Cohaesibacter gelatinilyticus: one gene and its partner. The protein of the gene in region 1 interacts with the protein of each later gene in a pairwise test. Links are inferred from orthologs where the notes say so. Each region holds a gene or a part of one and is shown in the gene's direction. Other genes may lie near its edges.

The links.
Region 2: the proteins of ung (region 1) and ndk interact in binary tests that used the Escherichia coli proteins (3 or more experiments, as listed by UniProt). The link is inferred for Cohaesibacter gelatinilyticus from one-to-one orthologs.

Annotation. Positions count from the first base shown.
Region 1 is NZ_OBEL01000001.1:2,183,555-2,195,760, reverse strand. The notes cover bases 1-2,821. They hold ung (uracil-DNA glycosylase), read left to right. Parts: upstream 1-957; coding sequence 958-1,686; downstream 1,687-2,821. Other genes in these bases: ettA (energy-dependent translational throttle protein EttA), read left to right, coding at 1,808-2,821; CRO57_RS09980 (pirin family protein), read left to right, coding at 184-882; CRO57_RS09985 (LysR family transcriptional regulator), read right to left, coding at 1-18. Outside these bases: more of ettA, read left to right, coding at 2,822-3,460; CRO57_RS09960 (GNAT family N-acetyltransferase), read right to left, coding at 3,907-4,398; tsaA (tRNA (N6-threonylcarbamoyladenosine(37)-N6)-methyltransferase TrmO), read right to left, coding at 4,530-5,039; CRO57_RS09950 (DUF2336 domain-containing protein), read left to right, coding at 5,222-6,298; CRO57_RS09945 (VOC family protein), read left to right, coding at 6,381-6,731; UTP--glucose-1-phosphate uridylyltransferase GalU, read right to left, coding at 6,885-7,781; CRO57_RS09935 (lytic murein transglycosylase), read left to right, coding at 8,121-9,377; CRO57_RS09930 (SGNH/GDSL hydrolase family protein), read left to right, coding at 9,425-10,660; hisN (histidinol-phosphatase), read left to right, coding at 10,915-11,703; CRO57_RS09920 (alpha/beta fold hydrolase), read right to left, coding at 11,755-12,206. UniProt on the Escherichia coli protein: Excises uracil residues from the DNA which can arise as a result of misincorporation of dUMP residues by DNA polymerase or due to deamination of cytosine.
Region 2 is NZ_OBEL01000001.1:1,600,429-1,612,607, reverse strand. The notes cover bases 3,770-6,563. They hold ndk (nucleoside-diphosphate kinase), read left to right. Parts: upstream 3,770-4,852; coding sequence 4,853-5,275; downstream 5,276-6,563. Other genes in these bases: CRO57_RS07110 (molybdopterin-dependent oxidoreductase), read left to right, coding at 6,202-6,563; CRO57_RS07115 (LysE family translocator), read right to left, coding at 5,351-5,971; CRO57_RS07125 (glutathione S-transferase family protein), read left to right, coding at 3,989-4,675; CRO57_RS07130 (ATP-binding cassette domain-containing protein), read right to left, coding at 3,770-3,799. In the rest of the region: CRO57_RS07145 (DNA polymerase III subunit chi), read left to right, coding at 1-376; CRO57_RS07140 (glycerophosphodiester phosphodiesterase family protein), read left to right, coding at 505-1,482; CRO57_RS07135 (VOC family protein), read right to left, coding at 1,487-1,888; more of CRO57_RS07130, read right to left, coding at 1,919-3,769; more of CRO57_RS07110, read left to right, coding at 6,564-8,286; CRO57_RS07105 (hypothetical protein), read left to right, coding at 8,434-8,745; purN (phosphoribosylglycinamide formyltransferase), read right to left, coding at 8,913-9,578; purM (phosphoribosylformylglycinamidine cyclo-ligase), read right to left, coding at 9,583-10,665; CRO57_RS07090 (CDP-alcohol phosphatidyltransferase family protein), read left to right, coding at 10,979-11,527; CRO57_RS07085 (AI-2E family transporter), read left to right, coding at 11,597-12,179. UniProt on the Escherichia coli protein: Major role in the synthesis of nucleoside triphosphates other than ATP. The ATP gamma phosphate is transferred to the NDP beta phosphate via a ping-pong mechanism, using a phosphorylated active-site intermediate.

The DNA of each region.
Region 1 (12,206 bases):
CTTAACCAGCTTATCCATTCGATCGTTGTCCTATTGTTTTCAAAATTCGTGTCAAATATTGAACATATATTGTCGAATTGTCTCCACTTGTTGCCTGTTTTGCATCATATTATTTTTAAGACAACAGAAATGTCCAGACCTTTCGCTCAATGTATGCGGGTCTGTAGAGATTGGAGAAAAATCATGATTGATGTTCGGTTGTCTCAAGATCGTGGTATGGCAGATTTTGGCTGGCTTCAGGCAAAGCACAGTTTTTCATTTGGAGAATATTGGGATCCCAAGCACATGGGCTTTGGTTCCCTGCGCGTGATCAACGAAGATCGGATTGCGGCTTCAGCTGGTTTTGATACCCACGGGCACAAGAATATGGAGATCATCACTTATATTCTGGAAGGCGCATTGGAGCATAAGGATAGTCTTGGTTCCGGATCTGTCTTGCGGCCAGGTGATGTGCAAAGAATGAGGGCAGGGCGAGGCATTCGTCACAGTGAGTTCAATCACCTTCAAGATAACCAAACCCATTTGTTACAGATCTGGATTGAACCATCCGAGATTGGTTTGCAACCCGGATATGAAGACCGGCATTTTGGCGATCAACGCAAGAACAGATTGGCATTGATTGCCTCTCCCGACGCACGAGATGGATCCTTGGATATTCATCAGGATGTGTCGCTCTACGCCAGTGTGCTGGATGAAGGCGTTGAAGTCATTCATGAGTTGGTGAGTGGCCGGAAGGCTTGGCTTCAAATAGCCCAAGGATCTGTTCGTTTGAATGGCGTGGATCTTGGGCAAGGAGATGGGGCTGCGATCATTGATGAAAGTAAACTCGTCATAAAAGCAAATGAGCCAAGCGACATTTTGTTGTTCGATATGGCTGACTAATTGCTTTGAAGCTTTGACTTTGGCCTCATGCTCAGGTTTGTGTGGTGCATACCATATGATGTGAGGACGAGGTCAATGGCGGATCTGAGGCAGGAATTGGCGCAGTGCGGTGATTGGAATGAGGCTTTAAGCGATCAGTATGATACGCTTGCCAAGCTTCAGGATTTTCTGAATATAGAGGAGCAAAATGCGCAAATCCTCCCTGTTGCAGGCCAAAGGCTGAATGCCCTGCGCATGACATCCCTGAAAGACGTGAAGGTCGTCATAACGGGTCAAGACCCTTATCCGGGTCTGGAGGATGCAATCCCTCATGCCATGGGCCTATCATTTTCGGTGGCACCGGGTGTGAAGCCACCGCGCTCTCTGAACAACATCTATAAGGAGCTTGCTGAGGATTGTGGTTTGCTCAAACCCAACCATGGTGATCTGCGTGGCTGGGCGGAGCAAGGCGTCTTGATGTTGAACTCTGTTCTGACGGTTAGGCAGGGTGAGGCCGCAAGCCATGCGAAGAAAGGTTGGGAGGGATTTACCCGAGCCGTGCTTGATCTGATCAATGAGAAATCAGAGCCCGTTTGTTTTCTCTCATGGGGCAAGCATAGCCACGCTTTGACAAAGGATGTCGATGAAAGCCGTCATCTCGTGATCCGTACATCTCACCCCAGTCCGTTGGGTGCGCGAAAGGCTGGATCGGATTTCGAAGCGTTTCTTGGGTCCGGTTGCTTTGGTCGCGCGAATGAGTTTCTCATCAGTAAAAATCGAGAACCCATCGATTGGGCCTGCCTGTCAGAGCCTGTTTTGCTGTAAAATAGGGCAAATTCTGTTGTCGTGCTTGTCTGCAGACAACAAAGGGATTGAACAGGGCCTTCGCTTTCAATAAAACGGGCCAAACGCGATTTTCCACTTTTACATGAGTGACGGCAATTTCATGGCAAGACAGTTTATTTATCACATGCATGGTCTGTCCAAGACCTATACCGGTGGCAAGAAGGTGTTGGATAATATCCACCTGTCTTTCTACCCGGATGCAAAAATCGGCATTCTCGGCCCTAACGGCGCTGGTAAATCCACCATCCTGCGTATCATGGCCGGGCTGGATAACGAATTTACCGGTGAAGCTTGGGCCGCGGAGGGCGCAAAAATAGGTTATTTGCCGCAGGAGCCTGTTCTTGATGAGAGCAAGGATGTGCTGGGCAATGTGATGGAAGGGGTTGCTGAGAAGCAGGCCATTCTGGATCGCTATAACGAATTGATGATGAATTACTCTGATGAAACCGCCGAAGAAGGTGCGAAGCTTCAGGATATCATCGATTCTCAAAATCTTTGGGATTTGGAGAGCCAGGTTGAGATGGCAATGGACGCTCTGCGTTGCCCTCCATCTGATGCTGATGTCTCCGTTCTCTCTGGTGGTGAGAAGCGCCGCGTGGCGCTTTGCAAATTGCTGTTGGCTGAGCCTGATTTGTTGCTGCTTGATGAGCCGACCAACCATTTGGACGCTGAGACCGTTCATTGGCTTGAGAAGCATCTGCGTGAATTCAAAGGCTCTGTCTTGATCATTACCCACGATCGCTATTTCCTCGACAATGTTACCGGCTGGATTCTTGAGCTTGATCGTGGTTCAGGCATTCCTTATGAAGGCAACTATTCTGCCTACCTTGATGCCAAGGCCAAGCGTATGGCCCAGGAAGGCCGCGAAGAGGCCTCTCGTCAGCGTGCGCTTGCTCGTGAGAAAGAGTGGATGGCGGCAAGCCCCAAAGCACGTCAAACCAAATCCAAGGCTCGTATCAAGTCTTATGACGAGTTGCTCAAGCGCAATGAAGAACGTGCGCCTGGAACCGCTCAGATCATCATTCCAGCTGGCGAACGTCTTGGTGATGTGGTCATCAAGGTTGAAGGCCTCAAAAAGGGCTTTGGTGATCGGATGCTGATTGATGGGTTGGATTTCAACCTGCCACCAGGTGGCATTGTCGGAGTGATCGGTCCAAACGGTGTTGGGAAATCCACCCTGTTCAAGATGCTGACAGGCGATGAGCAGCCTGATGAGGGAAATGTGACGCTTGGTTCAACTGTGCAGTTGGGCTTTGTTGATCAGTCTCGTGATGCTCTGGATGGCAACAAGAATGTTTGGGAAGAAATTTCCGAAGGGGATGACATCATCAAGCTGGGCAAGCGTGAGATGAATAGCCGTGCTTATTGCTCTGCCTTCAATTTCAAAGGCGGTGATCAGCAACAGAAGGTTGGTTCCCTGTCTGGTGGTCAGCGGAACCGTGTGCATCTGGCCAAGATTTTGAAATCTGGCGCCAACGTGTTGCTGCTCGATGAGCCCACCAACGATCTGGATACCGAAACTCTTGCAGCACTTGAAGATGCTCTTGAGGATTTTGCAGGTTGTGCCGTGGTCATCAGCCATGATCGCATGTTCCTTGACCGTCTGGCCACGCATATTCTTGCCTTTGAAGGTGATAGCCATGTTGAATGGTTCGAAGGTAACTTCGAGGACTATGAACAGGACAAGATTCGTCGTCTAGGACCGGATGCAGCCAATCCAAAGCGTGTGAAATACAAGCCTTTCAGTCGCTGAGTTCAGATTTTATCTGAGAATTTGATTTGGAAAAGCCCCGCTCATTTGAGTGGGGTTTTTTGTTGCGATTCTAAAACGTGGAGCGTCTATTGGGTTGTTTCTATATATTTGTTCTCGGATTGTTTTTATCAAGAAGCAGGATCTGGAGTGGCAAAGTGGTAAGGAGCATGTGATACTTTACAAACCGGCTCTGCCTTATAAATATGGTCGCTGCTTTTGCAAGCAATGTGGAACATCGCTGGGTGAAATTTTGTCTGACGATGAAAGCTTTCCAATCGGGGCCAATGCGCTGGATGGTGAGTTTGCCGTTTGAAACCAGTTCCACGAGTTTGTCTCGGAGAAACCGTCCTGGCACGAGATTTGCGATGATGCATCGCAGTCAGAGGGGCATCCACCTGTCCCTGAATAAGGTAGGCGAGTGACCTGCTTGATCTGAAATCAACTTCTCAAGAGAAACTGGCTTTCAATCTTATGATTTTAATGGGAGGAAGATTTTCCCGACCAGGAAACATACCATCTCCAATCTCGATAAATCCCCACTTCTTATAAAATGGTACGGCGTTGAGGGTTGCCTCGATGATGACTTCATGGGTGCCGTTGGAGCGGGCATCCTCAAGTGCGAGTTTCATGAGAGCTGCCCCAACGCCATATCCTGTGAAGTCTGCATCGACAAATAGTCGTTTCACTTCACCTGGCTCGCCATGGGAAAACCCGATGGCTTGTTCATCGATTTCGGCAATCCAGATGAGGCCTTCTTCACAATCAGATCGATAGTCTTCAATAGTGCGGCCATGCATCCAGCTATCCACAACTTCTTGTGAATAGGGGATCGGCGCCAAGTCACGGGTAGAGGCTGATATGAGAGAGAATACTGCTGCTCTATCGTTAGCCTTGGAACGGCGATATATGATGCTTGGTGTCTCTGCTGAGATAGCCATCTCTCACCTCAATGGTCTGTTCTTTGAGCATGTGGAATGGGCAGGATAGGGGAGATGCGTTCAGCCTGACAGAGCCAAATCAGCTTCATTTAATAAAAAATGAGGCTACTAATTTTTTGTTCTGGGAAATATCAGATTTTGATTTTTTCTTCTTCTTTCACTTCAGATGCATGCCACCCGACTTCGGCTTGTGGGATTGCATCCGTCTGATGAAAATAAGGTTTGATATCCAGTAACGGTGTGCCATCAAGGCAGTCGATATAGCGAATTTTCAATCGATCCGGCAGAACATCCAGCAATTCCACAACAGAAATTGAGATCGGATTTGGTCTATTGGGAGAGCGCAACGCGAAGGTTCCATGGATACTTTCGGCAAATTTCGGACGCTGTTGAACGAGGGTGCGCATGGCCTCGTGCATCCAATAGAAAACAATGACATGGCTGCAGGTCTCAAGTGATTTCAGCGCTGGCCTGAACTCTTCTTTCACATGCACATAAGCGATTTCATCGGTTTTTCTGCCATTGCGAGGGCAATCTGCGCGGGTTTGGAAAGGTGTTTCGATGTGACCAATGAAACTGAGCCAGGCGTCCTGGGTCAGGCAATTGGCATCAAGCTCTAGTTCTCCGGGGCGCACGGGCATGATCTAATATCCTGCTGACTGAGTGGATTGTTCAAGTTTGAAGTAAATTTTAGCTATCTTTTCAAGGTATTATCATAAAAGCTGGCTGTTGTGTTTAGTCAATTCTACAGATGTGACGTTTATTCTCAATCTATCCTGTCTTGAAAAGCTGGTGGGTCTCGTGGATTTACCGAGGTAGAACTATGTATGCAGCACTTAAGACCGAATTGGTCGATATGAAATTGTTGGACGGTGAAAGCGGACGTGGGAAGAGTGACGAACTGGTTCGTCATGTATCGAGCTTGTTTGCGCTGACTTCCGAGCACTGCACCGATGAACAGATTTACACTTATGATGTTGTTTTGCAGCGTTTGGCAGACGTCGTTGATGTTGATGGACGTGCCTTTGCATCGAACAAGTTATGTATGTTGCAAAATGCTCCCTATGGTCTGATGCGACGCTTTGCGTTCGATGTTATCAGAGTTGCCGGACCGGTTTTGCGTAAATCTCCTGTTTTGAGTGATCAGGATTTGCTCGATGTAAGCGATGAACGCGGGGCCGATCATATGTTGGCGATTTCCTGTCGCAAGGATTTGTCTGCGAAAGTAACCGATTTGTTGATCCACTATGCTCATGGACCGGTATTGATGCAGTTGGCGGCGAATGGTCGGGCGCAGATCTCTCAAAAAGGAATGGCGTTCTTGCGGCAAATGGCGGCCAATGATGCGAAGATGGCGGAAAGCCTGAAACAACGTCAGGCCCAACATGATCAATTGCGACTGGTGAAAAATCCTACTAGCCCATTGGCACAAGAATTGAATTTGACTGAGATCATGCGAGATTTGGAAGCCCGAATTCCGCCAGACAAACTGGATCTTTCACTGGATCCGTATCTGGCTCGCTACAAATTCGAGGCATCTGCCGTGCGGGCGAAGGATCTGGAGAAAAAATCCCGATTGAATGAAACCAGTCTTCTTCGCTATGCAGGACATGATCAGTTTGCTGATGTGATATGTGGTATCGCCCTGATGTCCGGTATTTCCTACAAGATTATCGCGCGGATGATGTCTTCGCTGCATTGGGAACAGGTTTTGTGCCTGTTCAAGGTCATGCGGTTTTCAGATCGTTTGGTGAGCGAGCTTTTGTGTTGTGGCCCGTGGAAGTTGCGTTTATCTCGCAACCAATGCATCGCAATTCTGAAGCAATATCGACAGATGAGTGTTGAAGAAGCCCATGCAAAAGTGCTTTTATGGTCTCAGAATGGTATTATCCTTGATTGATTAAGGATGGGCTTACCAAATTCATGCAATAACTTGGAGAAATATTTGCCAGTTGGCATGAATGGGACAAAAAGGGACGGTCATGCATGTAACCGCATTTCGAATTTTCGTGCGAGATCTTGCTGTCGCACGAGAATTCTACGCAAATAATTTGCAATGGCCCATGGTTTGGGATCGCTCTGAACAAGGTGCTGTCGGATTTGAGCCGGGAATGCTCGTAATCATAGAGGAAGAGGATGCTGAAGGTCCGCAATCCTCGCTCATTGGTCGTTTTACCGGCTTGTCTTTGGCAGTGGATAATCTGCCGGAGATCTATAAATTGCTCAAATCACGTGGCGTTCCATTCGTTGCTCCACCTGAACGTCAATTCTGGGGCGGATCTCTGGCGCATTTTATTGACCCATCAGGCAATATCGTCAGTTTGGTTGAGTAATTTCCTGATGATTTGAATAGTCTGAAGAGACGGGTTTGGATGCCATCTTCTGTTGCTGCCAGAAGGTGGCATTTTTTGTTGTGGTTTCAGTTGCCATAAAAAAACGGGCTTTTGTGCCCGTTTTGTTTGAACATTCCAATGAAATCTATGAGATCAGGATGCCTGTTTCAGATCATAGCTGGTAACCAGTTCTCGCAGATGATCAATGATCTGCGGAGCCAGATCTTCTCTATCCAGACCATAGGCAATGTTGGCCTCGAGGAAGCCGGATTTGGAACCGCAGTCGTAGGTGGTACCCTTGAAAATAAGGCCGGAAAATTCCTGATCGTTGTTGAGTTTGATCATCGCATCGGTCAACTGAATTTCACCGCCGCTGCCAGGGGTTTGCGTTTCCAGATAGTCAAAGATTTCGGGTTGAAGGATGTAGCGGCCAGACAAGATCAGATTGGAAGGCGCTGTGCCAGGAGCGGGTTTTTCGATCATGCTCTCAATCTCGACACTGCCGTTCTGACGAGGACCTTTTTTAACCACACCATATTTATGGGTCTCTTCCATTGGCACTTCTTCCAGTGCGACAACATTGCCCTGGCGCTTGTGATAGATTTCCATCATGTCTGACAGACAGCCAGTTGGAGATTTCATGATCATGTCTGGCAACAACAGAGCAAATGGTTCATTGCCGACGAGATCACGTGCGCATTGAACAGCGTGTCCCAGCCCCAATGGCTGTTGCTGGCGTGTAAAACTGGTGCGACCAGCTTTGGGAAGATCCTGACGCAATTCTTCCAGAACATCGAGTTTTTGGCGCTGAATCAGTGTTTGTTCCAACTCTACCTGAACATCGAAATGGTCTTCGATCACCGCCTTGTTGCGGCCTGTAACAAAAATGAAATGCTCAATACCCGCTTTCTTTGCTTCATCCACTACATATTGGATAACCGGTCTGTCGACGATCGTCAGCATTTCTTTTGGCATGGCTTTGGTTGCTGGCAGAAAACGTGTACCAAGACCTGCAACCGGAAAAACAGCTTTGCGAATGCGTTGTGCCATTGTGATCCCCATTTCTTACCATCCGCTGCTGATTACTCCAGCGGACTGGCTCATTTTTTTATTGCTGGTGTTTGTCATTTTTTTGACATCCAGCAAGAGATTTGTCCGTATGTCCGGAAATCTCGTTTAATATCGGAATCCACGCCTCCCACAGACGTAGACATTTCGTGCAGGATATATGCAAGGTTTTAATAAAGGCCGAGTGAACAGTCAATTTGCGGTAATAGAGGAGCGCTAAACTGGCAAAAATCGGATTAAAGTAAATGATTTCCTAACTTGTTCCATATTTGATTGGCAAGAAGAGGTTGGGTGCCTTTGTGTTATTGATGAGGAACAGATATGCGGCGTGGCTTTTTGAAAGTTTTGGGCAAATTGGGCCGATCTTGCGGTGTTGCCAAACCCGCATTGTTGGCAATGACCCTTTTTATGGGATCCACTGCGGCATTTGGACAGAATGCCCAGGGTTTTGACCGTTGGGTCCGCAATTTTTGGCCAACCGCGCAGGCGAATGGTATTACTGCAGCGACCTATAATGCAGCCTTTGCTGGTGCCAAATATGACCCCTCCGTGATCCGCAGGGCGACCAATCAACCGGAATTTGTCAAGCCGATCTGGTCCTATCTAGATAGTGCTGCCAGTGCGACACGCATCAAGAATGGCCGTAAGATGAAGCAGAAATATGCGAATCTGCTCCGCCAACTTGAGGCTCGGTATGGGGTGGATCAACATATTTTGTTGGCTATCTGGGGCATGGAAAGTGCGTATGGTGCTATTTTTAAGAACAAGAAATTGATCAAGCCGACAATCCAATCTTTGGCCATGCTTGGATATGCGGATCGCAGGCGTTCCAAATTTGGCAAGACCCAATTGATTGCTGCTTTGAAAATTTTGCAGAACGGTGATGTGAAACCATCGCAGATGATGGGATCGTGGGCCGGGGCCATGGGGCATACCCAATTCATCCCGACGACTTATCTGGCCAAAGCTGCTGATTTTGATGGTGATGGACGACGTGATATCTGGAATTCCATTCCTGATGCTCTGGCGTCGACGGCCAATTTGCTGGCGACAGCGGGCTGGCAAACTGGCAAGACGTGGGGTTACGAAGTTCAGCTGCCACGCAGTTTCTCGTTTGAGCTGGCCAATGGCAAGATCACAAAGAGCCTTGCTGATTGGCAACGCATGGGAGTTTCTCGTGTTCATGGCAAGACATTCCCGCGCCCTACCGATATGGCGCAGTTGATTTTGCCTGCAGGTTATAAAGGTCCCGCTTTCCTGATCCTCAAGAATTTTGCCATGATCAAGCGTTATAACAATGCGACATCTTATGCTCTGGGAGTTGGGCATCTGGCGGATCGTATTCGTGGTGGTGGTACGTTTGTTCAGGCTTGGCCACGGTCAGACAGGGTTCTGACGCGGTCCGAGCGAAAAGAAGTGCAAACTCTTCTCAATCGGGCCGGATATGATACAGGCGGCATAGATGGTCGCTTGGGTTCAAAGTCAAAATCTGCTATTCGCCATTGGCAGAAGCGCCGTGGATTGGTACCGGATGGATTCGCGTCCGGGGCCTTGCTACAGGCTTTGCGCGCACGATAGTGTGTTATAGGTGCGGTTGCCTGTTCTGAGAGTGGATAATTGAAGCGATGACTGTTATGGGCCGAAAAAACTTGGCGCGCCGTGCGGGCCGGGGAGTGACATTGGGTGTTGCCATGTCGCTGTTAGTCAGTGCTGTTGCGCTGGCTGCGCCCAAGTCAGATGATTTTGTATCCAAGTCTTCGTCTTCATCTTCGATTGACCTTTCCTCATCATCGGGTCCGCGCGTTGGTACAGATGACGGTAGAATAATCGTTGCTCAAAATTTCTTTCAGCGTTTGTTCGGGATTGGGAGCAAGAAGAAAAAACCATCTGCGCAAAAACAGAAGAAGAGGGGGGGAACGAAAAAATCTCGTTCTACTACACCTCCAGCAGTCAAAACTGTTCCCAAGGATCCCGATGCTGCGGTTATTGCGGTCTTTGGTGATGAGTTCTCGCAAGATATCGCTTTTGGTTTGCGAGATGCATTTGCAAAGACACCTGATGTGAAGGTGGATATTCATAGTGTACGGAATACGGGCTTGTTGCATCGTGCCACGAGGAACCCATTAGCGGATCTGACTCCATTAATCGAGAGTAAGCCCTTTACCTTCGCAGTGGTTATGGTTGGTTTGAATGATCGGGGAAAATTTCCTGCTGTGAAGAATGAAGAAGGTGAAGTGGTGCGTGAGGCCATTGCGTTTCAAGAGCCTGGTTGGGAAGGTCTCTATGCCAAGCGTATTGATGCCGTGCGTATAAGTCTGCAGAATAAGGAAAAGCCTGTTTACTGGGTTGGCTTGCCTCCGGTAAAAAGTGCCAAGCTGACAATCGAGCTGAATTATCTCAATGATATCATACGATCTCGCCTGATTGAACGAGACGAGCGTTTCATTGATATCTGGGATGCCTTCTCCAATGAAGATGGTGACTATGTGCGCCGTGGACCTGATCTGTCTGGTCAGGATAAGAATTTGCGTCATAAAACGGGTATTCGATTTACTGCAGCAGGACGGCGAAAATTGGCCTTCTTTGTCGAAAAGCTGGTGATTCGAGCTTTGTCCCAATCCGTTGATGAAGCGGCACTACCTGACTTTCTATCATCCGATGACGAGGCTGCTCTCAAGGAAGGACGAGGAGATCGGCGTGGTATCTTCGTGGTTCGCCAACCGCCAGTGGATGCGACAAAGCTGATTGCACCGGGTGACAAGATTGTTATCAATAATCAGAATAAAGAGCTGGGAAATCCCGGAGCTGGCGTGCCTGATCTGCGGGTGGATGATTTCTCCTGGCCTGTAAAAAGTCAATAATTGAGGGTCGATAGAGACTGTTTCTCAATCGTGATCACTTGAAGCACTTCTTGCAATCGTTGAAACGCGAGTAGTGGTTTCGCTCTTTGTTTCGATGCGAGTTCTTATCCAAAAAGTGCTTCAGCTTTTCGGGAATACGCTCTAAATTGAGATCGACACGAAAGAAATTTGCTCTTGTGCTGAAAACTGTCTAAAAGGCGGGAAAGGTGCGAACTCTTTCAAGCGCCCAATCGCCCCAACTTTCAGGATAGCTCATGTCCGTCACAATCAAGCCGGATCAGTCCTTTTTTCACTCTCTCGCCGATATTGCGGGAGAGACTGTTCTACCTTTTTTCCGCCGTTCCATTGTCATTGAAAACAAGGAGCAGGATGACTTTGATCCCGTGACGGAAGCAGATCGTGAGGCCGAGCGCCGAATGCGCGAAATGATTGCGGGGACTTTTCCCGAAGATGGCATTCTCGGCGAGGAATTTGAGTCTGAACGTCTGGATGCTGACGGTCTTTGGGTGCTGGATCCCATTGATGGAACCCGCGCTTTTATTTCCGGTCTACCAGTTTGGGGAACCTTGATCGGCTATCGTCATATGGATGGGACTCATATGGGGATGATGAGCCAACCTTTTACTTCTGAACGTTATTTTGGCGATGGCAAACAGAGCTTTTACGTCGGCCCAGATGGGAAACGTGCCATTGAAAGCCGTTCTTGTGCCAGCCTGTCTGATGCGACCTTGTTTACCACCACACCCACTCTGTTCAATGAGCAAGAGCGTGCAGCCTATGACAAAGTGGAAGCAGCCTGTCGATTGCCTCGTTATGGTGTCGACTGCTATGCATATTGCATGGTTGCACTCGGTATGGCTGATATCGTGATTGAAACCGCTTTGAAGCCGGTTGATATTGCTCCGCTCATTCCCGTTGTGGAAGGGGCTGGTGGGATTGTAACCAATTGGCAGGGTGGTTCAGCCTTTGATGGTGGTCAGGTGGTTGCCAGTGGAGACAAGGATTTGCATGAGCAGGTTCTTGAGATGTTGACCTCAGGCTAAGGTTTATGCCAGTCCTTTGGACAGGCGCGGCTTTTTCAAATATTGGTTATCTCAATCATCTTTGGAGCCTGGGATGAAGGCGTCAAAGGCAGCCCAAAACTGCTCCCGATAGATGTTTTTTTCCATGAGAATTTCGTGACGGCTGCCTGCAATGGTAATAGCGTGACCACAGCGCATGGTTTGCGCCAGGATTGCAGTAGCTTTGGAGCTGACGATTTGATCAAAGCCGACAGGCATCATGAGGGTTGGTGTGTGGACGGCAGACTGAAAGTCGCTCGATTGCAGATTACTCATTGCTTTACAGGCTTCATGGACCCATTGAAAAGTTGGTCCGGCGATGCCTTTTTCGGGATAAGCTTCCAGAAATAGTCGATTGCGGTCATAGCGTGGACCATCTGATGTCAGCGGATTGGTGTCAAAAGACCAACTCCCGGTGACTGATCTCTTATCGACGCCCAATGCAAATTTCTGCCCCATCATCAGTAGTCTGGCCAAACCAGTCA
Region 2 (12,179 bases), 590 kb from region 1 along the record:
GAAGTCTTTTGTACAGGTTGGAACTCCTGAGCGCCTCAAGGGACTGGATGCACAGCTTTGGACCTTTCGGGATGACAGTTTTTTGGCTCATGGTCTCGCCGGGCAGGATCACGAGGATAAACAACCGATTTTGATGTCTTCACACCCTTTACCCGCCGCCAATGGAGCCCAGGTCCGTTTCTTTGTCGATGGTGCATTGCCCAATACCGATCTTTCCCTATTGGAGGGGCTGGAGCGGGCCATCTTGATGTTTGATGATCAGGACGAGGTGACAAAACAAGCATCTCGATCTTGTTGGAAAGAGCTGAAAGAAAAGGATTTTTCTGTCAGTTATTGGAAGCAAACCGGCGGTGGTGGCTGGGAGAAGCTGGGTTAAGAAACCTCTTGTTATCGTGATCTTCGTGAACTTGTTGCCTTTTGACGGGAAACTACGTATTTTCCGCTGGTTTTTTAAAGAGTGCAGCTTTCTGCGCTTTTCTTTTGGCGGCAGAAGGTGTTGGGTCGATGGTCATTTTCAAGAGAGTTTTGGTTGCTTTGACTATTGTGGTGATTGGTGTATGGGCCTTTAATAGTCCACTCATGCGCTCAAGCTTTCCAGAAGCACAGAAGCGACTGATCGCTCATCGCGGGGTGCACCAAACCTTTCCCACGAAAGGTATCACCAATGAAACCTGCACTGCTCGGCTGATTGATCAGCCCAGTCACGAGCTGATTGAGAATACATTGCCGTCCATGAAGGCGGCGTTTGAGGCTGGGGCTGATATCGTTGAGTTGGATATTCATCTGACCATCGATGACAAATGGGCTGTCTATCACGACTGGACGCTGGATTGTCGTAGCGACGGGCAGGGGCCAGTGCGTGATGCCACAATGAAATTCCTGAAAACTCTCGATATTGGCTATGGTTATAGCGCGGATGATGGCAAGACATTTCCACTTCGTGGCAAATATGTCGGTGCCATGCCTGAGTTGGTAGAAGTATTTGCGGCCTTTCCTGACAAAAAGTTTCTGATCAATTTCAAAAGCAATGATGCGGATGAGGGTAAAGCCTTTGCGCAATTCCTGACGTCAAACCCGAATTATAAGAAACAGATCTGGGCGGTTTATGGTGGAGCCAAGCCAACCGCGACTGTTTTGGATGCACATTCTGATATGAAGGGATATACCAAACAAAGTGTGAAAGCTTGCTTGAAATCTTATGCAGCATTGGGATGGAGTGGCCATATTCCGGATATTTGTCATAATCGGATTTTGGCGGTTCCTAGCAATTATGCCCGCTGGATGTGGGGCTGGCCGGGGCTGTTCCATCAGCGTATGAAGGAAGCTGGAAGCGAGCTTATTCTGTTAGGTGATTACAGCAGTAGCAACACAGGCAGTCGTGGATTGGATGATCTGGCCACTATCGAAGCAGTACCTGCGCAGATTGGTGGCTATATCTGGACCAACAAGATTGAAGTTGTCGGTCCCGAGTTCAAAAAGTGATGCTTCACTTTGGTTTGGAATATTCTACCAGATCCCAAAGGTTGCCATAGAGATCTTCAAAAACGGCGACAGTTCCATAGTCAGCTTCCAGAGGTGGACGGATGAAGGTGATGTCACGGCTTTTGTAAAGCTCGTAGTCTCGCCAGAAGTCATCTGTTTCCAGAAAGAGGAAGACCCGACCACCGGCCTGATCACCGACATATTTTGCCTGATGGTCATTGCTGGCCCGGGCAAGAAGTAGAGACGTCGGACTGTCACCCTTTGGCCGGACCACCACCCATCTTTTGTCCTGCTCCGGCTGATAGGTGTCATCAATCAGCTCAAAGCCAAGCTTTTGAGTATAGAATTCAATCGCTTCGTCATAGTCTCGCACCACAATGGCGATCAGGGACATGGACTGGGACATGGTTTCTCCGCTCAATTCATGGGTTTTAGGCTAAGCTTCGAGTTCCTCTGACATTTCAAGCCATTTCTCCTCGATCTTGTCGAGCAGATCGGCCAGATCGCTGCGGTCTTTGGAAAGCTTGACGCCTTTTTCGGGAAACTTGGCATAAAGATCGGGATCGGCCAGCTTCTCGTCCATCTTGGCCAAACGCTCGCGGATCTTATCCATATCGCGCTCGGCTGCCTGGATTTTGCGACGCAGTGGGGCCTGTTCCTTGCGCTTTTCGGCAGAGGAGCGACGTTTCTCCGCCGCCAGATTGGCTTCACCGTTGGCTGCTTTTTCCTTGGCGGTGCTATCCGGGCTATTACGGCTGGCAAGCAACAGGCGGCGATAATCTTCCAGATCGCCATCATAGCTTTTGCAGGTGCCATCATGCACAAGCCACAGACGATCGACACAGGCCTCGATCAGGTGCCGATCATGGGAGATGAGCAGTACCGCGCCTTCATAATCATTGATGGCATGGACCAAGGCTTCGCGGCTGTCGATATCCAGATGGTTTGTCGGCTCATCGAGGATCAGGAGATGCGGCCCTTCAAAGGTGGCAAGACCCAGAAGAAGTCGGGCTTTTTCACCACCAGACAGGCTCTTGGCCGGGATGTCCATCTTCTCGGTGCCAAGACCCATTTGGGCAACGCGTGCGCGGACCTTCGCTTCCGGAACATCCGGCATCAACGGACGCACATGCTCCACCGGGTTTTCATTCGGGCGGAGCTCATCCAGCTGATGTTGGGCGAAGAAAGCGATCTTGAGCTTGTTGGCCCGATTGATGATGCCATCATCAATTTTTAGTCGGTCCGAGATCAGCTTGGCAAAGGTGGATTTACCGTTGCCGTTGGCACCCAACAGGGCCAAGCGATCATCAGGATCAATGCGCAAATCAAGATTTCTGAGGATCGGCTTGTCTGGTTCATAACTAACAGACGCTTTTTCCAGTCGAATGATGGGTGGAGCTGCGCGCTTCTCAGGATTTGGGAAGGTGATCGGCTTGATATGATCTTCCACAACGGCAGCGATTGGCTTCATCCGTTCCAGTGCCTTGATGCGGCTCTGGGCTTGTTTGGCTTTGGTCGCCTTGGCCTTGAAGCGGGTGATGAAGCTTTCCAGATGCTTGCGCTGATCCAATTGTTTGGCACGCATCTTTTGCTGTAGTTCCAGCTTTTCTCGCCGGGTGCGTTCGAAATTGTCATAGCCGCCACGATAGGAAGTCAGTTTCAGCTGATCCAAATGAGCAATGTGATCGACGGCTTTATTGAGCAGGTCTCTATCATGGCTGATGATCATCACAGTATGCGGATAACGCCCGATATAGCTCTCCAACCATAACGTGCCTTCCAGATCGAGATAGTTGGTTGGTTCATCTAGAAGCAGCAGATCTGGCTCGGAAAAGAGAATGGCCGCCAGAGCCACGCGCATGCGCCAACCACCTGAGAAATCCTTGGTGGGACGGGCCTGTGCTGCTGCATCAAAACCAAGGCCATGAAGAATGGTTGCGGCGCGGCTTTCTGCTGAATGAGCACCGATATCAGCAAGGCGAAGCTGAATTTCTGCGATCCGGTTCGGGTCGGACGCTGTTTCGGCCTCTGCCAACAGTGAGCTGCGCTCAGCATCGGCTTTCAGCACGAATTCCAAAAGACTTTCGTCCGAGGCTGGGGCCTCCTGAGCCACCTGACCGACGCGTGCGCCTTTGCGGATGGAGGCAGAGCCACTTTCCGGGGCAATGTCACCTACCAGAAGCTTGAACAGGGTCGTTTTGCCGGTGCCATTGCGGCCAACCAGTCCAAATTTGGAGCCTTCGGGAACGACGAGCGTGGCATCTTCCAGCAAGGTGCGGCCAGCGATGCGATAGGTTAGATTGTTGATATGCAGCATAATGATTTGCTTGTGCCTGATTTGATGCGCGAAGGCAATGGGGATCGGATAAATGCAACTGCTCGAAGCGCATTTTTGTCCAATGGAAAAGAGTGTTTTGTCAGCTAATGACCGTTTGGTTTAGTTGACAGGGGGAGCGAGATTTTTCAGTCTTGGCGCAATTGATTTGCTGATCGGGGAGGGATCGAGATGACCATTCAGCTTTATGATTTGTGTGGGGCGTCCAAGGATTTGCGTTTTTCACCGGCCTGTTGGCGGACACGGATGGCTCTGGAACATAAAGGGCTGAATTACGAGACCGTGCCCACAATGTTCACGGATATCCCGTCTATTGCCGGTGGTGGCCAGCGGACGGTGCCGGTGATCGAAGATGGCGAGCAGATTGTTCGCGAATCCTATGATATTGCTGTTTATCTGGAGCGCACCTATCCTGATAAGCCGAGCCTCTTTGATGGTGAGGGTGGATTGCAGCTTTCACGTTTCATGCATTGGTGGACTGGAGCGACGGTTGATGCGGGCATCGTGAAACTGGTTCTGGCTGATATTCACTCCATTCTTGATCAGGCTGATCAGAGCTATTTCCGTGAGAGCCGTGAAAAGCGCTTTGGCAAGGCTTTGGAAGAGGTGCAAAATCAGTCTGATGAGACTTTGCAGGCATTCCGTGCCAGCTTGCTGCCTTTGAGATTGGCACTCAAGAAGCATGATTTCCTGGGTGGTGATGCACCCATCTATGCAGATTATTGTGTATTTGGCTCTTTTCAGTGGGCGCGGATGGTCTCTGACCTGACGCTATTGGAAGGTGATGATCCAGTGGCACAATGGTTCGAACGCTGTTTGGATCTGTTTGATGGATTGGGACGCAAAGCGAAGGGTTGAGGCTGGTTGCAGGCGTAGCTGTTGGGGAGGAATGCAGCCCTGTCATGAGCTTGTCATGCAATAGGGCTTGCTACTGGGCCAAGGGGCGGTTATATAGCGGCCAAATCTTTTGGCCCTTTGTCGTATTCCTCTGACAAACGGCTTTTTCTTTACAAGCTAAAATCGGGAATAGTTTTTATGGCTATCGAACGTACTTTCTCCATCATCAAGCCAGATGCAACCAAGCGTAACCTGACCGGTAAAATTGTTGCCAAATTCGAAGACGCTGGCCTGCGCATCGTTGCTTCCAAGCGCATCCGTATGAGCAAAGAACAGGCTGAAGGCTTCTACGCTGTTCATAGCGAGCGTCCTTTCTTTGGTGAGCTGGTTGAGTTCATGATGTCCGAGCCTGTCGTTGTTCAGGTTCTGGAAGGTGAAAATGCGATCGCCAAGAACCGTGAAGTCATGGGTGCTACCAACCCAGCAGAAGCTGCTGAAGGTACCATCCGTAAAGAGTTCGCTCTGTCCATCGGCGAAAACTCTGTTCACGGCTCAGACGCTCCTGAGACTGCTGCTGAAGAAATCAAATTCTTCTTCGCTGACGAAGAGATTGTTGGCTAATTGCCATTGATCATCTGATCATTGAAAAAGCCCCGCTCATTTGAGTGGGGCTTTTTTGTTGGGTGATTTTCTTGTCTAGCGGGTGGCTGCTGCCATGGCGATGCCAAAGCCCATGAAGGTGGCACCAATGGAGCGGCGCAAGATCTTGACCCGACGCGGACTGGTGATGAAAAGCCGAAAGCGACCGCTGAGCAATGCCACAGCAATATGGCTGACAAGGCAGGTTGCTGCATAGGTGCAGGAGAGAATTGAGCCTTCGACCAGAAGCTGAGACGGGCCGGTCAGAAAAGGCGGAATGATAGCCACCAGAACCGCCATTGCTTTGGGATTGGTAAGCGCAATGCCCACGCCAGTCAGAAACAGCTTGCTGGAATTTGGGATCTGATCGTCATCGTTGCTCTCAACCAGATTAGAGCGATCCCGCCAGGTCTTGATGCCGAGCCAGATCAGATAAAGGCCGCCGACAATCTTGAGGATGGTGAAGGCAAGGCCGGATGCCAGCATGATTGCACCAAGGCCAAAGGTTACCGCCATACCCAATATCGCGATGCCGATGGTATTGCCCAACGCTGACCACAGTGTGATGCGGCTGCCAAAGCGCAAGGAGTTGGACATGGTCAGCAACAGACCGGGGCCTGGACTGAAAGCAGGCAGAATGGACAGGGCGACAAAGATTAGCCAGGTGTCGAGTGACATGGAGCAATGTCCTTGGAACGATCGAAGAGTTGAACCGGAGTTCTTGGTGGGAAGTGCAAAGCCCGTACATCTGAAAACAGGTTGTGCTGAACTTTGCCTATCTCGTTCTTATAGACTGACCTGCTGATTTTCTCTAGTGGTTTGTTTTCAAAGAGGGGTATTCCAAGCTTCTGGCTAGTGTCGATGCATGCTCTTTGTTACAAGAGAGCAATCAATTACAGGACCTTGCCATGACAACCTATCCTTATTTTGCCAAATCGGCTTGCCCACATGATTGCCCTTCGACATGTGCTTTGGAGGTGGAAGTGGTTGCGCCGGATCGTATTGGTAAGGTGAAGGGGGCCCGTGACCAAGCGTATACTGCCGGGGTGGTTTGCGCCAAGGTTGCCCGTTATGCAGAGCGAGCCCATAGCGAAGAACGCCTGACCAAACCCTTGCGCCGTGTTGGCCCAAAGGGTGGGGGGCAGTGGCAAGAAATCAGTTGGGATGAGGCATTGGATGAAGTGGCTTCAAAATTCCTGTCAGCAGAAGAGTATTATGGTTCGGAGAGTATCTGGCCCTATTTCTTTGCCGGGACCATGGGATTGGTTCAACGGGATGGGATAGAGCGGCTGCGTCATGTCAAACGCTATAGTGGGCAATATTCTACCATATGCGTCAATACTGCATGGCCGGGCTATCTCGCTGGAACCGGACGTCTGGCTGGACCGGATCCACGGGAGATGGCGCTGAGTGATTGTGTGGTGATATGGGGTACTAATCCTGTTCATACGCAAGTCAATGTCATGACACATGCGGTCAAAGCCCGTAAAAACCGTGATGCCAAGATCGTTGTGATCGATATTTATAAGACGGCTTCCATGGAGCAAGCCGATCTTGGGTTGGTGTTGAAGCCTGGAACCGATGGTGCCTTGGCATGTGCTGTGATGCATTGTTTGTTTAGGGATCGAAAGGCGGATCGGGACTATCTAGCAGCTAATACGGATTGTCCGAATGAGCTGGAAATGCATCTTGCCAGTCGTACGCCTGAATGGGCCGCTGAAATTACCGGGTTGAGTGTAGAAGAGATCGAAGCCTTTGCTTCTCTCTTGGCTGAACGCCCTCGGAGTTACTTTCGTCTTGGCTATGGTTTTAGTCGCCAACGCAATGGGGCGGTAAACATGCATGCCGCGAGCTGCATTGCAGCTGTATTGGGAAGTTGGAAATATGAAGGGGGGGGAGCATTTCACAGCAACAGCGGTCTTTACAAAACCAATACCTCGCTCCTGGAAGCTACGGACAAGAGACATCCATCCATTCGCAAGCTGGACCAGTCCCAGATCGGGCGTGTGCTGAGCGGTGATACAGAAGCGTTACAGGGCGGGGCACCTGTCAAGGCGATGCTGATCCAAAATACAAACCCATTGTCGGTGGCACCGGAGCAGGACCTGGTAAGAGCCGGCTTTGAGCGAGAGGATCTTTTTGTCTGCGTGCATGAACAATTCATGACCGAGACCGCAGAGATGGCTGATATCGTTCTTCCTGCAACCATGTTTACCGAGCATGATGATGTCTATAAGGGTGGTGGCCATCAATATTGGTCGTTTGGACCAAAGCTTGTTGAGGCCCCCGGCGAATGTCGCCCGAACCATTGGGTGATTTGTGAACTGGCTAAACGGCTAGGGGCAGAGCATTCTGGCTTTGCGATGGATGAGAAAGACCATATTACCGCAATATTAAAGGATGGAGGCCAAACATCTTTGAATGAGCTGGAAGAAAAAGGGTGGGTTGACGTCCAATCTGATTTCAAAACTGCTCATTATGAAGATGGCTTTGCATGGCCAGATGGCAAATTTCGCTTCAGGCCGAAATGGAAAGAGGTTCGATTCTCTCATAACGGCAAGATGGGGCCTTTCGATGATTTGCCTTCCTTGCCTGATCATTGGGATGTGATTGAAAAGGCGGATGGGGCCCATCCATTCCGATTGGCGACATCTCCTGCGCGATCCTTTCTGAACTCAACCTTTTCCGATGTATTGAGCTCTCGCAAAAAAGAAGGTGCTCCAAGCCTAAAAATACATTCGCAAGATATGGCTGAGCTTTCCTTGGAAGAAGGAGAAGAGGTGAGGATTGGGAATGAACGCGGAGAGACCTACTTGCCGGTTGAAGCTTTTGATGGTCTTTGTCGTGGTGTAGTGATTGCAGAAGGGATTTGGCGAAACAAGGATCACAAGGAGGGGAGAGGGATCAATAGCCTCACCTCAGCTGATCAGGTGGCGCCTTTCGGTGGCGTTGCCTTTCATGACAACAAGGTGTGGATCAAAAAGCAAAAATAAGATGCTTTCTGCTTTGCCATTCTGGATGGAATCATTAGATTGACTTCCAAGACTTAACTATGTGCCCAATAGGCGAGATGAATGGGCAGGTAGTCAGGAGCCAACAAAAATTAAGGGGCATCCCGTATGGCGGGGATGAGGTTATATATGAATTTGTTCAAAACAATGATTGTGGCTATTGTGGCCGGATTTGCTTTTGCTGGTGTTGGTGTGTCTTCCGCCAATGCAGAAGATCTGACCAAGGGTCTGTTTCAGGCGCGTGTGTTGGATTATTGCCTGTATGACCAATGGGCGAAGCGTAAAGAAAAAGATGGCATTCTGAAGGAGTGCCGTTGTGCGTCCAAGGCTTATGTTGCAGGCCTTGATAAAGAGACTTTGGGTAAGCATCTGAAATCTGGCAGCCTGAGCTATAATGATAAGAAAGCTGTATTGGGCGCACATGCCAAATGTCGTAAATAATGAGCTTCAATATATTCCTGAAGTAACGAAAAGGCAGCTTAATGAGCTGCCTTTTTTGATGTCAGTGTTTGGGAGCGCGCGTAGACCATGCAAGGTGACATGGTCTAACTCTTTGCTGGAGAGAAGCTTTTACTTTTGATTGTGAAACCAATCAAAAGAGACCCGTTTTAAAAGATCATCTGCTGCTCTTCGGTGGCGCACAGGTTGTTGCCATCATCCTTGATACGGACGCGCATTCCATCGACAAGCACTTTGTCGCCTGCCACCAAGGCCACGGCGCGCGGATAGATTTTGTGCTCGGCCTTCAGGATACGGCCTGCCAGACTATCGGCTGTGTCATCATTTAACACTGGCACGGCAGCTTGGCAGATGATTGGGCCGCTATCCATATCCGCCCGCACGAAATGCACGCTACATCCAGCCAGACGGCAGCCGGTATCAATGGCACGTTGATGCGTATTCAGTCCCTTGAAGCTTGGCAGGAGCGATGGGTGGATGTTGATCATCTTGTCGGTCCATTTGCCGACAAACTCCGCCGTCAAGATACGCATGAAGCCAGCCAGAACCACCAGCTCGATCTTGTGCTCTTCCAGTTTCTTCTGGATTTGCGCATCAAAAGCCGAACGATCGCCCTTGTAGTTGCGATGATCAACCACTTCGGTGGCGATGCCATGGTCTGCAGCAGTTTCCAGGCCCTTTGCATCAGGCTTATTGGCCAGCACCAGCGCAATATCAGCCGGGTAGTTACTGGCCTTTGCAGCATCCAGAATGGCAGTCATGTTGCTGCCGCGCCCTGAAATCAGAATTGCCACGCGCTTCTTTGGGCTTGCCATCAGATCAGGCTCCGAACTCGATCATGGTGTCATAGATCACAGCGTCGCCATCGCGAGATTTCAACTCGCCCAAACGCACGGCATTTTCACCACTTGCTTCAAAAGCCTTGATGGCATCACCGGCTTTGTCAGCTTCAACCACGACAATCATGCCAATGCCGCAATTGAAGGTGCGGAGCATTTCCTTGGTTTCGACACCGCCGAGCTTTTGTAGCCAGCCAAAGACAGCGGGAGGAGTGATTTGTGCCAGATCCAGATGAGCTGCCAGATCGTCAGGCAGCACGCGCGGGATATTCTCCGGGAAACCGCCACCTGTGATATGGGCGAGGGCTTTGATGGCACCAGTCTCGCGCATCACTTTCAGAATTTGCTGAACATAGATGCGGGTCGGTTCCAGCAACGCTTCACCGATGGATTTGCCATCTTCGAATGGAGCAGCATCTTTAAAGCCAAGACCGTTGGCTTCCAGAATGCGGCGCACTAGCGAGAAGCCATTGGAATGGACACCGGAAGATGCAAGGCCGATCAAGACATCACCTTCCTTGATTTCACGGGGTAGCAGGGTGCCGCGTTCAGCCGCGCCAACAGAGAAACCGGCCAGATCATAATCCTGATCGGCATACATGCCCGGCATTTCCGCAGTCTCGCCACCGATCAGTGCGCAATTGGCTTGTTTGCAGCCGTCGGCAATACCTTTGATCACATCTGTTGCGGCTTCTACATCCAGTTTGCCGGTTGCGAAATAGTCGAGGAAGAAGAGTGGCTCTGCTCCTTGTACCACAAGATCGTTGACGCACATGGCAACCAGATCGATGCCGACAGTGTCATGCTTGTCGGTCTCAATGGCGATTTTAAGTTTGGTGCCAACACCATCATTGGCCGCGACGAGAATAGGGTCTTTGAAACCAGCGCTCTTGAGATCAAACAGGCCGCCAAAGCCGCCAATATCGGTGTCAGAACCCGGGCGGGTTGTGGACTTGACGATAGGCTTGATGGCTTGAACCAGTGCATTGCCCGCATCTATGTCTACGCCAGCCTGGGCATAGGTCAGTGTGTTGGGCTTGTTTGATGCATTCTTCTCAGACATTGCTGACCTCTTGGTGCAAAATATCACGGGGCAGGGGTCGGCTTATATTGCCTCCCGCCGTTGAGCCTGAGACACACGAAATTAGTCGCAAATGCAAGCCCTCTTTGGAAAAAGCCGCAAAAGGGGGATGATTGAAGCAAAAAGCACTTGGAAATTCCTCCATTTGTGACCAAATAAGGTGGAATCGCCAACAAATTGTGACCATTGAATGGTATATGGTTACATGGGTTGGCTATGGTTCTATACAGATCAAATTTGGTGCCGATATTGCCGCAAAATCAAATTTGATGAATCTCTAGAGGCTTCGTGTCGTTTGACAATACCTAATATCATTACCATAGCGCGTTTGTTTCTGGTTCCCCTGATTGTCTGGCTTCTGGTCGATGGGCGTTTCATGAGCGCTTTCTGGATTTTTTTGGCTGCCGGTCTTTCTGATGCTGTTGATGGCATCATCGCCCGGAAATTCAATATGCAGTCTGAATTGGGCGCGCATTTGGATCCATTGGCGGACAAAGCCTTGCTGGTGTCAATCTATGTGACCATGGGCTTCATGCTGGAAATACCGGCCTGGATCGTGATTGCGGTGGTCAGTCGTGATTTTCTGATCATAGGAGCTGTGATTCTGTCCTGGGTGATGGGACAGCCGGTGGAGATGAAGCCGCTGGTTATTTCCAAGGCCAATACGACTTTTCAGATCATTTTCGCCGGCATCATATTGGCAGATTTGGCTGGCGTGGCAGAACTCTCGACCGAGCGCATGATACTCGGTTATATCGTGGCTACCTTGACGCTTTTGTCTGCAGGGGCCTATTTGCTATCATGGCTTACTCATATGGGACAGTCAGATTCGACGTTGAATTGATTGGTTGATCCAACTGGAACTTGTTTCAAGATTCTACCGAACGTTCGGGTATCAAGAGGAGTAGGTCTGGTGACCTTGCAAAAGCAGTTTACTTTCTGGTTTATCGCTCTACTGGCTTTGTGCCTGTGTCTTTTTTTGTTGCGCGGAATCTTGTTGCCGTTTGTTGCCGGTATGGCCCTTGCCTATCTGCTGGATCCCATAGCTGATGCTTTTGAGCGACTGGGCATGAGTAGAATGCTTTCAACGGTGACAATTCTGATTCTGTTTCTTTTGATTTTCATGCTGGCAATTGTGATTATAGTGCCGGTACTTGCACATCAGATGTCTGGTTTTGCCGAGAATTTGCCGGGCTATATTGCCAAGTTGCAGGACTTTGTTTCCAGGCAAGGTGCAAGTATTCTACCGCGTTTCCTGAATGAATTGGATGCAGCTGCCGTTCAGGCCAATATCAAGGATCTTGTCTCGCAAGGGGCAAGCTGGATTGGTGCGCTTATTCAGTCGATCTGGAATGGCGGACAGGCTTTGCTGGATATTGTTGCACTGATGGTCATTACACCAGTCGTTGCCTTCTATCTGCTGTATGATTGGGATCGTATGATTGCCAAAATCGACGGTTGGTTGCCACGAGATTCCCAGATGACCGTTCGCCGAC